DNA from 2 places in the Streptomyces sp. SAI-135 genome. Region 2 is predicted to be linked to the other one. Evidence: riboswitches for the same ligand, from Rfam matches in the RefSeq annotation. Region 2 holds a riboswitch; the other holds the start of a gene.
What was found. Region 2 has a riboswitch for cobalamin ahead of M2163_RS17855 (prenyltransferase/squalene oxidase repeat-containing protein). Riboswitches for the same ligand answer to the same signal wherever they lie in the genome.

Region 1 (4,205 bases), 1.9 Mb from region 2:
CGGACCGTGCACGGCAGCCGCGGCGTCCGGTGCCGCCGTGTTCGCCACCGACCTGACCTCGGGCGGGGACGCGGGTCGCTGGCCGGTCTTCGCCGAGGAGGCCACCGCCGCCGGGATACGGGCGGTGTACTCGATGCCGCTCGGCAACGACACCGTCTGCGTGGGCACCCTCGACCTCTATCGTGACGTCCCCGGCGAACTCACCCGGCGTGAGCGGCGTGTCGCCGAACTCGTGGCGAACGTCATGACGGTGGCCCTGATGGCCCTGCCCCGGGACGAGGAGTACGGCCCCGAGGGCGACGCCCCTTGGCTCAGCGGTCTGGCCACCGCCCACGACGAGGTGTACCAGGCCGTCGGCATGGTCATGGTGCAGCTCGGCGCCGACGCGGACGAGGCGCTGGCCCGCCTGCGCGCCCACGCCTTCGCACACGGCCGTAGCGTGCTGGAGGTGGCGCACGAGGTGGTCCGGCACCGCAGACGCCTCGCCCCCGACTGACCCCTCACACCTGCACCCGCCCCTGCCTGCGCACCTCCGCCAGCCGTTCGGCGCCCAGCTGTACGGCCGCCTGCGTGGCCTCCGTCTGCACGTCGCCGAAGCCGCCGTTCGTCACGCTGATCGCGTCCTCACCGACGCGGAGCGCGGCGACGTCCAGGGTGAGCGTGGTCGGCTCGCCGTCCGGCGACTGCCCCGTCAGCAGCACCCGCAGCCCCTGCCGGGCGTCCCCCGCCTCCGGCAGCGGCAACTCCCCGACCTGCACCCCGAGGACGGCCCCCGTGGTCGTGGTGGCCGCGAACTGCGCACACTTCCTCGGCAGGCTCCCGAGCCAGGCCAGGGTCCTGTCGATCTCCGCCGGCGGACGGGCGAGCACCTGATAGCGCATCTGGGCCTGGTTCCACTCGTCGTCCATCCCGACGACCGCGCGGGGCCGGGCGTCGGCCCCGAACAACTCGTCCGCGTACAGCGCGTCCAGCAGCCGCTGACACCCGCGCCGGTCGGCCTTCGCCTTCAGCACCCCGTCGTGCCAGGTGGCCACCCCCTGGGCCGGCGTCCAGGGTTCGCCGAGGTCCGCGTCGGTGACGAGCGCGGCCTGCGCCATCGCCTCGGTGAGGGCCGAGGAAGGGCCGGTGGACGCCTTGGCGGACGCCTTCGCGGACGGCGGCGGCGCACTGTTCGGCAGGGTGATCGTCGGCTTGGGCGCGGTGGGAGGCGTGGAGAGCGCGGAACAGGCGGTGGCGGAGAGGAGCCCGGAGAGAGCGAGGGCGGAGGCGGCGGCGCGGGCGGCGCGGGGCGGGGTCATGCTTCAAGTGATCACCGGGCGCTCGGAGGTCACCAGTGGTCCGGGCCGTACGGGTTACGCACCACGCGGCCGACGGTCCGCTCCGGCACACCCGCGGAGCCCGGCCGCGGTCAGGACACCCGCTGCAACAACCTCCGCCCGGCCGCGGTCAGGACACCTGCTGCAACAACCCCCGCACCGCCTCGTCCACCACCCGGTACCGCACCACCCGTCCCGCCTTCTCGCCCGCCACCACGCCGGCCGCCCGCAGCAGCCGCAGGGCCTGGGAGACGGCGGGGTCGTTCATGCCGGTCGCGATCGCGAGGTCGGAGACGGCCAGGGGGCCGGTGCGGTGCAGGGCGAGCAGCAGGGACAGCCGGTTGGGGTCGGCGAGGAGGGCGAAGCGGTCGGACCAGGTGCGGACGTGTCCCGGGTCGCCGATCGCGGCGATGGCGTCGCACACCCGGTGCCCGTCGATGGTGCGGCGGTCGGCTCGGTCGGCCGGGACGAGGTGCATGGGGCACATCCTCGCAGGCGGCCGTATGTGATCTGCCGTATGTGATCTTCCATACCTGCGCAGGTGTGCAGCTATGCAGGAACCCCCGGCCCCGCCTACGGTGGGCGGGCCGTGGTGCTCGGGAAACCGGTGACGACCCCTCAGGGGTCCATGCCGGTGCGGCCCTCGCCACTGTGATCGGGGAGTTCCCCTCCCACGTCCCTCGCGGGACAGCCACTGGCCGTCACCACCAGGCCGGGAAGGCGGGCAGGGAAACGTACGACCCGTAAGCCAGGAGACCGGCCACGGCAGCTCACGCGTTCATCCACGAGGTGCTGGAGTGACCACCGTATGACCGACCCTGCCCTGCCCGGGACCGCCGCCGCCTCCTTCCGCTGGCGGCGCGAGGACACCGTCAGGACGGCCGGCCTGATGGCCGCGATAGCCGCGCTGCACGTCCTCGCCTTCGGCATCCTGTTCCTGCTCGTCGTCCCGGGGCACTACGAGGTCGGCGACAGGGCCTTCGGCATCGGCCTCGGCATCACCGCCTACACCCTCGGCATGCGGCACGCCTTCGACGCGGACCACATCGCCGCGATCGACAACACCACCCGCAAGCTGATGGCCGACGGCAAGCGGCCGGTGTCGGTGGGGTTCTGGTTCGCGCTCGGGCACTCCAGTGTCGTCGTCGTGCTCGCGGCGCTCATCGCGGGCGGCACCCAGCTCGCCGGCAAGGTCATGAACGAGGGGTCCGGCACCCACCAGGTCCTGGGTTTTCTCGGTACGACGATCTCCGGGACGTTCCTCTACCTCATCGCCGCCCTCAACCTGGTCGCCCTGGTGGGCATCCTGAAGGTGTTCCGGGCGATGCGGGCGGGGTCGTACGACGAGCAGGAGCTGGAGCAGCATCTGGACTCCCGGGGCTTCATGAACCGGATCCTCGGCCGGCTCACCAGGTCCATCACCCGGCCGGGGCAGATGTTTCCGCTGGGCTTTCTCTTCGGGCTCGGCTTCGACACGGCCACCGAGGTCACGCTGATGGTGATGGCGGGGTCGGGTGCGGCGGCCGGACTGCCCTGGTACGCGATCCTGTGCCTCCCCCTGCTCTTCGCCGCCGGCATGAGCCTGTTCGACACCCTCGACGGCACGTTCATGAACTTCGCGTACCAGTGGGCCTTCTCCAACCCGGTGCGCAAGGTGTTCTACAACCTCGCCATCACCGGCCTGTCCATCGCGGTCGCCTTCTTCATCGGCACGATCGAGCTCGTCGGCGTCCTGCACGACAAGCTCGCCCTCACCGACGCCCTCACCACCTGGATCGCCGACATCGACCTCGACAACGTCGGGTACGTCATCGTCGGCCTGTTCGTGGTGGTGTGGGCGGCGGCGATCGCCTACTGGCGGCTGGCGAAGGTGGAGCAGCGGTGGGGCGTCAGCGGTTCCTGAGGGCCCGGACCGGCCGCTAGGCCCCCTCCACCGCCGTCAGCCACAGCTTCACGTACCGTTCCACGTCCACGTCCAACCCCACGTCCACGAGGGTCACTTCGCGTCCGCCCTCGTGGATCTCGGACTCGCCGGGACGGCGGCGGCGGTCGACGACGGTCTGGCCGCGGGTCGGGCCGGGGGTCAACGAGACCTCCACCGGCAGGAGTTCGGTGGTCAGGCCGCCCGGGTCGACGACCGCGCACACCGCGCCCGCGTCGCCGAGGCCGCCGCTGGGGGTGGGGTCGCCGGAGGTGGCCGGGTCGCGGTGGGCGAGGAGCTCCCCGGCCATGCGCAGGGCCGGTTCCGCACTCGCGCGCAGCCGCTGGACGTCCGCCGCCGGGACGACGACCCGCTCGAAGACGTCCAGCCCGTACATGGTGATCGGCACCCCCGCGGTGAGCAGGACCGCGGCCGCCTCGGGGTCGTGCCAGACGTTGAACTCCGCGACCGGGGTGGCGTTCCCGGTCGCCACCGCGCCGCCCATGAACACGATCCGCTCGATGTTGCGCACCACGTCGGGGTGCGTACGAAGGAGCAGCGCGATGTTGGTGAGCGGGGCGGTCGGGACGAGCGTCACGGGGGTGGGCGAGGCGAGGATCTCCCGCCGGAGCAGCGTCACCGCGTCCACGTCCACCGCCACCCGGGTCGGGGCGGGCAGCCCCAGGTCGCCCATCCCGTCGAGCCCGTGCACGTGCTGCGCGGTGCGCACGGGCTCGATCAGCGGCCGCTCGGCACCCCGGGCCACCGGGACGTCCCCGGCCCCGGCCTGCTCCAGGACGGTCAGCGTGTTGCGGACCACGCCGTCGACGTCGGTGTTCCCGGCGACACAGGTGACCGCGCGCAGGTCGATGCCGGGGTGCCGTACGGCGAACAGCAGGGCCAGGGCGTCGTCGACACCGGTGTCGCAGTCGATGATCACCGGGATGGGCTGACCGGTCACGGCGGGG
Region 2 (4,205 bases):
GCCGGAGCCCGACGTGTTCTTCTCCGAACCGGTCCCCTTCTCCGAACCGGTCCCCTTCTCCGCGACCGGCTCCCCGCACCCCGTCCGCGGATACCCGGAGACCGCGCACAACAGGGCGTTCGCGTTGTACCGGAGGGGTTCGGCGACCGACGCCAGAGCCTCCGCCGTGGTCGCGTCCCGGGGCACCGACGCGCACGCGGTGCGGCCCGCCGGGGGTGTCTCGCCGGCCGGGGCGTCCGACGCCGTACCGAAGTCGAGGACCAGGGCCACCCGCTTACGGCCGTCCCGCGCGGGCGTGTCCGCGCAGATCGCCGAGAACGACGCGGTCCCGCGGGGCTTGTCGGCGTCCGCCGAGTCCTCGCTCACCGCGAAGCGGAAACCCTGGACGTCACCGTCGGAGGGGACGGTGGTCGAGGGGCCCTGGGTGGCGTAGGTCCAGGTCGCCCCGGTGCGGTCCCAGAAGGACCAGTAGCGGTAGCCCGTCGCGTGGGCCGGGCTCGCCACGGTCAGGAGGAGGCCGGCCAGGAGGGAGAGGAGGACCGCCCGACGGGTCGTCACGGCTGCTTCCTCCTGTTGCGGCTGCTGAGCAGGAAACCGATGCCCGCGCCGGCGGCGAGACCCGTGCCGACCATCCACCAGACGGAGGTGCCGGAGTCGTCCTGGGACGCGGTTTCCGTCGCCGGTCCCGTCGCGGTCAGCTGCTTCACCAGGTCCGTGCCGCCGAAGTCGCCCGGGTCGGCGCCGGCCGCCTCGGCGGCGAGGATCAGCTGGGCGTAGGCCGCCGGGCCGTTCTGCCGGGCCCACTTCGCGGAGTTCCGCTCCAGCCACGCCAGGGGCTTGCGGGCGGCCTGGGGACCGCCCTGTACGGCGAGTGCGACGACGGCGTCCGCCGTGTTGCCGTGGTCGGGCTGGTTCCCGGCACCGGGGAGGGCGGACTTCAGGTAGCCGTCCTTCGCGACCTCCTCGGCGAGGAAGGAGGCTCCGTTGGCCGCGGCCCTCGCGGGGGTGAGGTCCGGTGCGTCGGCGCAGGTGCTCTCGCTCGGGGCGCCGGCCTTCGCCGTCAGCGGTCCCGCTCCGCGCGCGGCGACGACGGCCGCCGCCGTCGCGTCCGCGTTGGCGGTGAGCTTGCCCTTCTTGTCCGGCTGATAGGCGAACGCGCCTCCGTCGGCACACGGCAGGGACAGCCTCAGCAGGGCGTCGTAGGGCGACTGCGCGCCGGCGCGGACCTTCGGGACGGGGACGTCCTGGGTGGCGAGCGCGCCGATGACCACGGACGTCGAGTTGGCGTCGCTGGCGCCGCCCGGGGTGAAGCCCCAGCCGCCGTCCTTGTTCTGGACGGACTTCAGCCAGTTCACCGCCTTCGTGACCGCGGTGCCGTGTCCGCCGACCGCGGACAGGGCCTGGGCGGCCGCGGCCGTGCTGTTGGTGTCGACCATCAGCTTGGCGTCGCAGGCCTTGGCCGGGTTCGCCCGGAACGCCGGGAACGCCCCGCTCTCGCACTGCTGCCCGGCCAGCCAGTCGACGGCCGCGGCCGCGGGCTCCGTGTGCGCCCGGTGCAGGGCGATGAGCGCGAACGACTGCCGCCAGACCCCGTCGTAGGTGGGGTCGCCGCTGCCGTACAGCCCCGCGGGCAGGGACGGCGAGGGGGACGGTGAGGCGGCGACGGCGGGTGCGGCCGTGCCGATCACGACGGTGGCGGCCAGGACGGCGGCGCTGCGGCGGACGTTCATGATCGGCGGATGCCCTTCTCCCTGCGGAGAGCCGGGCAGCGCGGGAGGACCCCCGGGCGGCTCGGCTCCGTATACCTCGACGGTGCCCGCACCGGCCGGTCGCCGATGCGCGTGAGCCGGTCACGAACCGTGCGGGGCAGTCCGGCTCACCGCCCTGGGAGGCGGTTCACGGTTGCGGGTCAGCGCCGGAATTGCACCGGCTTTCCCCCGTACGGGTGTGATGACGACCTGGCCACTGTACTCGCCCGTAGGGAAGTGCCTGGGAGTCGCCTGTGCGGAGCCGCCCGTGCCCTCAGGCCGCCACGTACGTCACCGGATCGCTCCCCGGCACCGCCTCCGCCCGCCCCAGCTTCACCAGCCGCCGCAGATGCGCCTCGGCCTCCGAGACCGCGATGTTCCGTGATCCGTAGGGGATCTGGTCCCACGGCCGGTTCCACTCCATGCGCTCGGCGAGCTGCCAGGGGGTGAGGGGCTCGGCGAGGAGGGAGCGCAGGTCGGTGAGGCGTTCCTCGTGGTGGTCGAGCAGTTCCCGGACCCGGGCGCTCGCGTCGGTGAAGACGTGCTGGTGGGCCGGGAGCACCTCGGCGGGGGCGAGGCGGCCGATGCGCTCCAGGGAGTCGAGGTAGTCGCCGAGGGGGTCGGTGACGGTGGCGTCGTCGGGGTCCTCGTACAGGCCGATGTGCGGGGTGATCTCGGGGAGCAGGTGGTCGCCGGAGAACAGGCGTCCGCGGCCAGGGAGTTGCTCCGGGTGCTCCTCCTCCAGGTGCAGGCACACGTGACCCGGCGTGTGTCCGGGCGTCCAGATCGCCCGGAGCCTGCGGCCGGGGAGGTCGAGGAGTTCGCCGGGGACGATCTCGCGGTCGGGCAACGCGGGGGAGAAGCCCGGGAGTCGGCGACGGCGGGCGGTGCGCAGAGGGGCCACGTGTTCCTCGGGGGCGCCCGCGGCCACCAGCTTGGCCGTCATGTAGGTGAACCAGCGCTCGGCCCGGGTCTCCCGGGTGCGCCGCACGATCGCGGAGTCCGCCGCGTGCATCGCGATCCAGGCGCCGGAGACCTCGCGGACCTGCCCGGAGAGGCCGTGGTGGTCGGGGTGGTGGTGGGTGATGACGACGCCGTGGATCTCGCCGACGTCGGTCCCGCACGCCGTCAGCCCCTCGGCGAGGGTGTCCCAGGAGGCCGGGTCGTCCCAGCCGGTGTCCACCAGCACCGGACCCCGGTCGGTGTCGACGACGTAGACGAGCGTGTGGCCGAGGGGGTTGTCGGGGATGGGCACCTGGACGGACCGGACGCCTCCACCATGGTCGTGCACCTGCGCCATGAGCTCCCCAATCACCGCGTTCCGGCCACTATAACTAGAACGGGTTTCGACGGTAGCCCGAGGTCACCAATGCGCGCGACGCACGGCCCGTGGACTCCTCGGAGTGGAACTGGTATCAGTTCCGTATCTGATGGTTCGTCAGCAAGCCGCCCCTGGGAGGCGTTCGCCATGACCGAGCTCGTGGAACACGGACAGCTGTTCATCGGCGGGGAGTTGACCGACCCCCTGGGCGAGGACGTCATCGAGGTGATCTCCCCGCACACCCAGGAGGTCATCGGACGGGTGCCGCATGCCTCCCGGGCGGACGTGGACGCGGCCGTCGCCGCCGCCCGCACCGCCTTCGACGAGGGCCCCTGGCCGCGGATGACGCTCGACGAGCGCATCGAGGTCGTCACCAGGATCAAGGACGCCATCGCGGTACGGCACGAGGAGATCGCCCGCGTGATCTCCTCCGAGAACGGCTCCCCCTACTCCTGGAGCGTCCTCGCGCAGGCCCTGGGCGCGATGATGGTCTGGGACTCGGCGATCACCGTCGCCCGGAACTTCACCTACGAGGAGCGGCGCGACGGAGTCCTCGGCCGCATCCTCGTCCGCCGTGAACCGGTGGGGGTCGTGGCCGCCGTGGTGCCCTGGAACGTCCCGCAGTTCGTCGCCGCCGCCAAGCTCGCGCCCGCGCTGCTCACCGGCTGCACGGTGGTGCTCAAGCCGTCGCCCGAGTCGCCGCTGGACGCGTACATCCTGGCCGAGATCACCAGGGAGGCCGGACTTCCCGAGGGCGTGCTGTCCATCCTCCCGGCCGACCGCGAGGTGAGCGAGTACCTGGTCGGGCATCCGGGGATCGACAAGGTCTCCTTCACCGGTTCGGTGGGGGCGGGCAAGCGCGTGATGGAGGTCGCCGCCCGCAACCTCACCCGCGTGACACTGGAGTTGGGCGGGAAGTCGGCCGCGGTCGTCCTGCCGGACGCGGACGTGGAGGCGGCCGTCGCCGGGATCGTCCCGTCCGCCTGGATGAACAATGGGCAGGCCTGTGTGGCCCAGACCCGCATCCTGCTCCCGCGCTCCCGCTACGACGAGTTCGCCGAAGCCCTGGCCGCGGCGGCGAGTTCCCTGGTCGTCGGCGACCCGCTCGACCCGGCCACCCAGGTCGGCCCCCTGGT

Region 1: another riboswitch for cobalamin. It lies ahead of M2163_RS26335 (HoxN/HupN/NixA family nickel/cobalt transporter); the one in region 2 lies ahead of M2163_RS17855 (prenyltransferase/squalene oxidase repeat-containing protein).

The regions. Positions count from the first base shown of each region.
Region 1 is NZ_JARXYP010000002.1:4,833,327-4,837,531, forward strand. Features, by position in the region: gene M2163_RS26320 (ANTAR domain-containing protein) at 1-496, shown strand, start outside; gene M2163_RS26325 (hypothetical protein) at 501-1,298, opposite strand; gene M2163_RS26330 (metalloregulator ArsR/SmtB family transcription factor) at 1,447-1,794, opposite strand; cobalamin riboswitch at 1,890-2,096, shown strand; gene M2163_RS26335 (HoxN/HupN/NixA family nickel/cobalt transporter) at 2,125-3,219, shown strand; gene M2163_RS26340 (nucleoside hydrolase) at 3,236-4,198, opposite strand.
Region 2 is NZ_JARXYP010000002.1:2,961,579-2,965,783, reverse strand. Features, by position in the region: gene M2163_RS17860 (SCO2322 family protein) at 1-558, opposite strand, end outside; gene M2163_RS17855 (prenyltransferase/squalene oxidase repeat-containing protein) at 555-1,730, opposite strand; cobalamin riboswitch at 1,848-1,977, opposite strand; gene M2163_RS17850 (MBL fold metallo-hydrolase) at 2,023-3,048, opposite strand; gene M2163_RS17845 (aldehyde dehydrogenase) at 3,217-4,205, shown strand, end outside.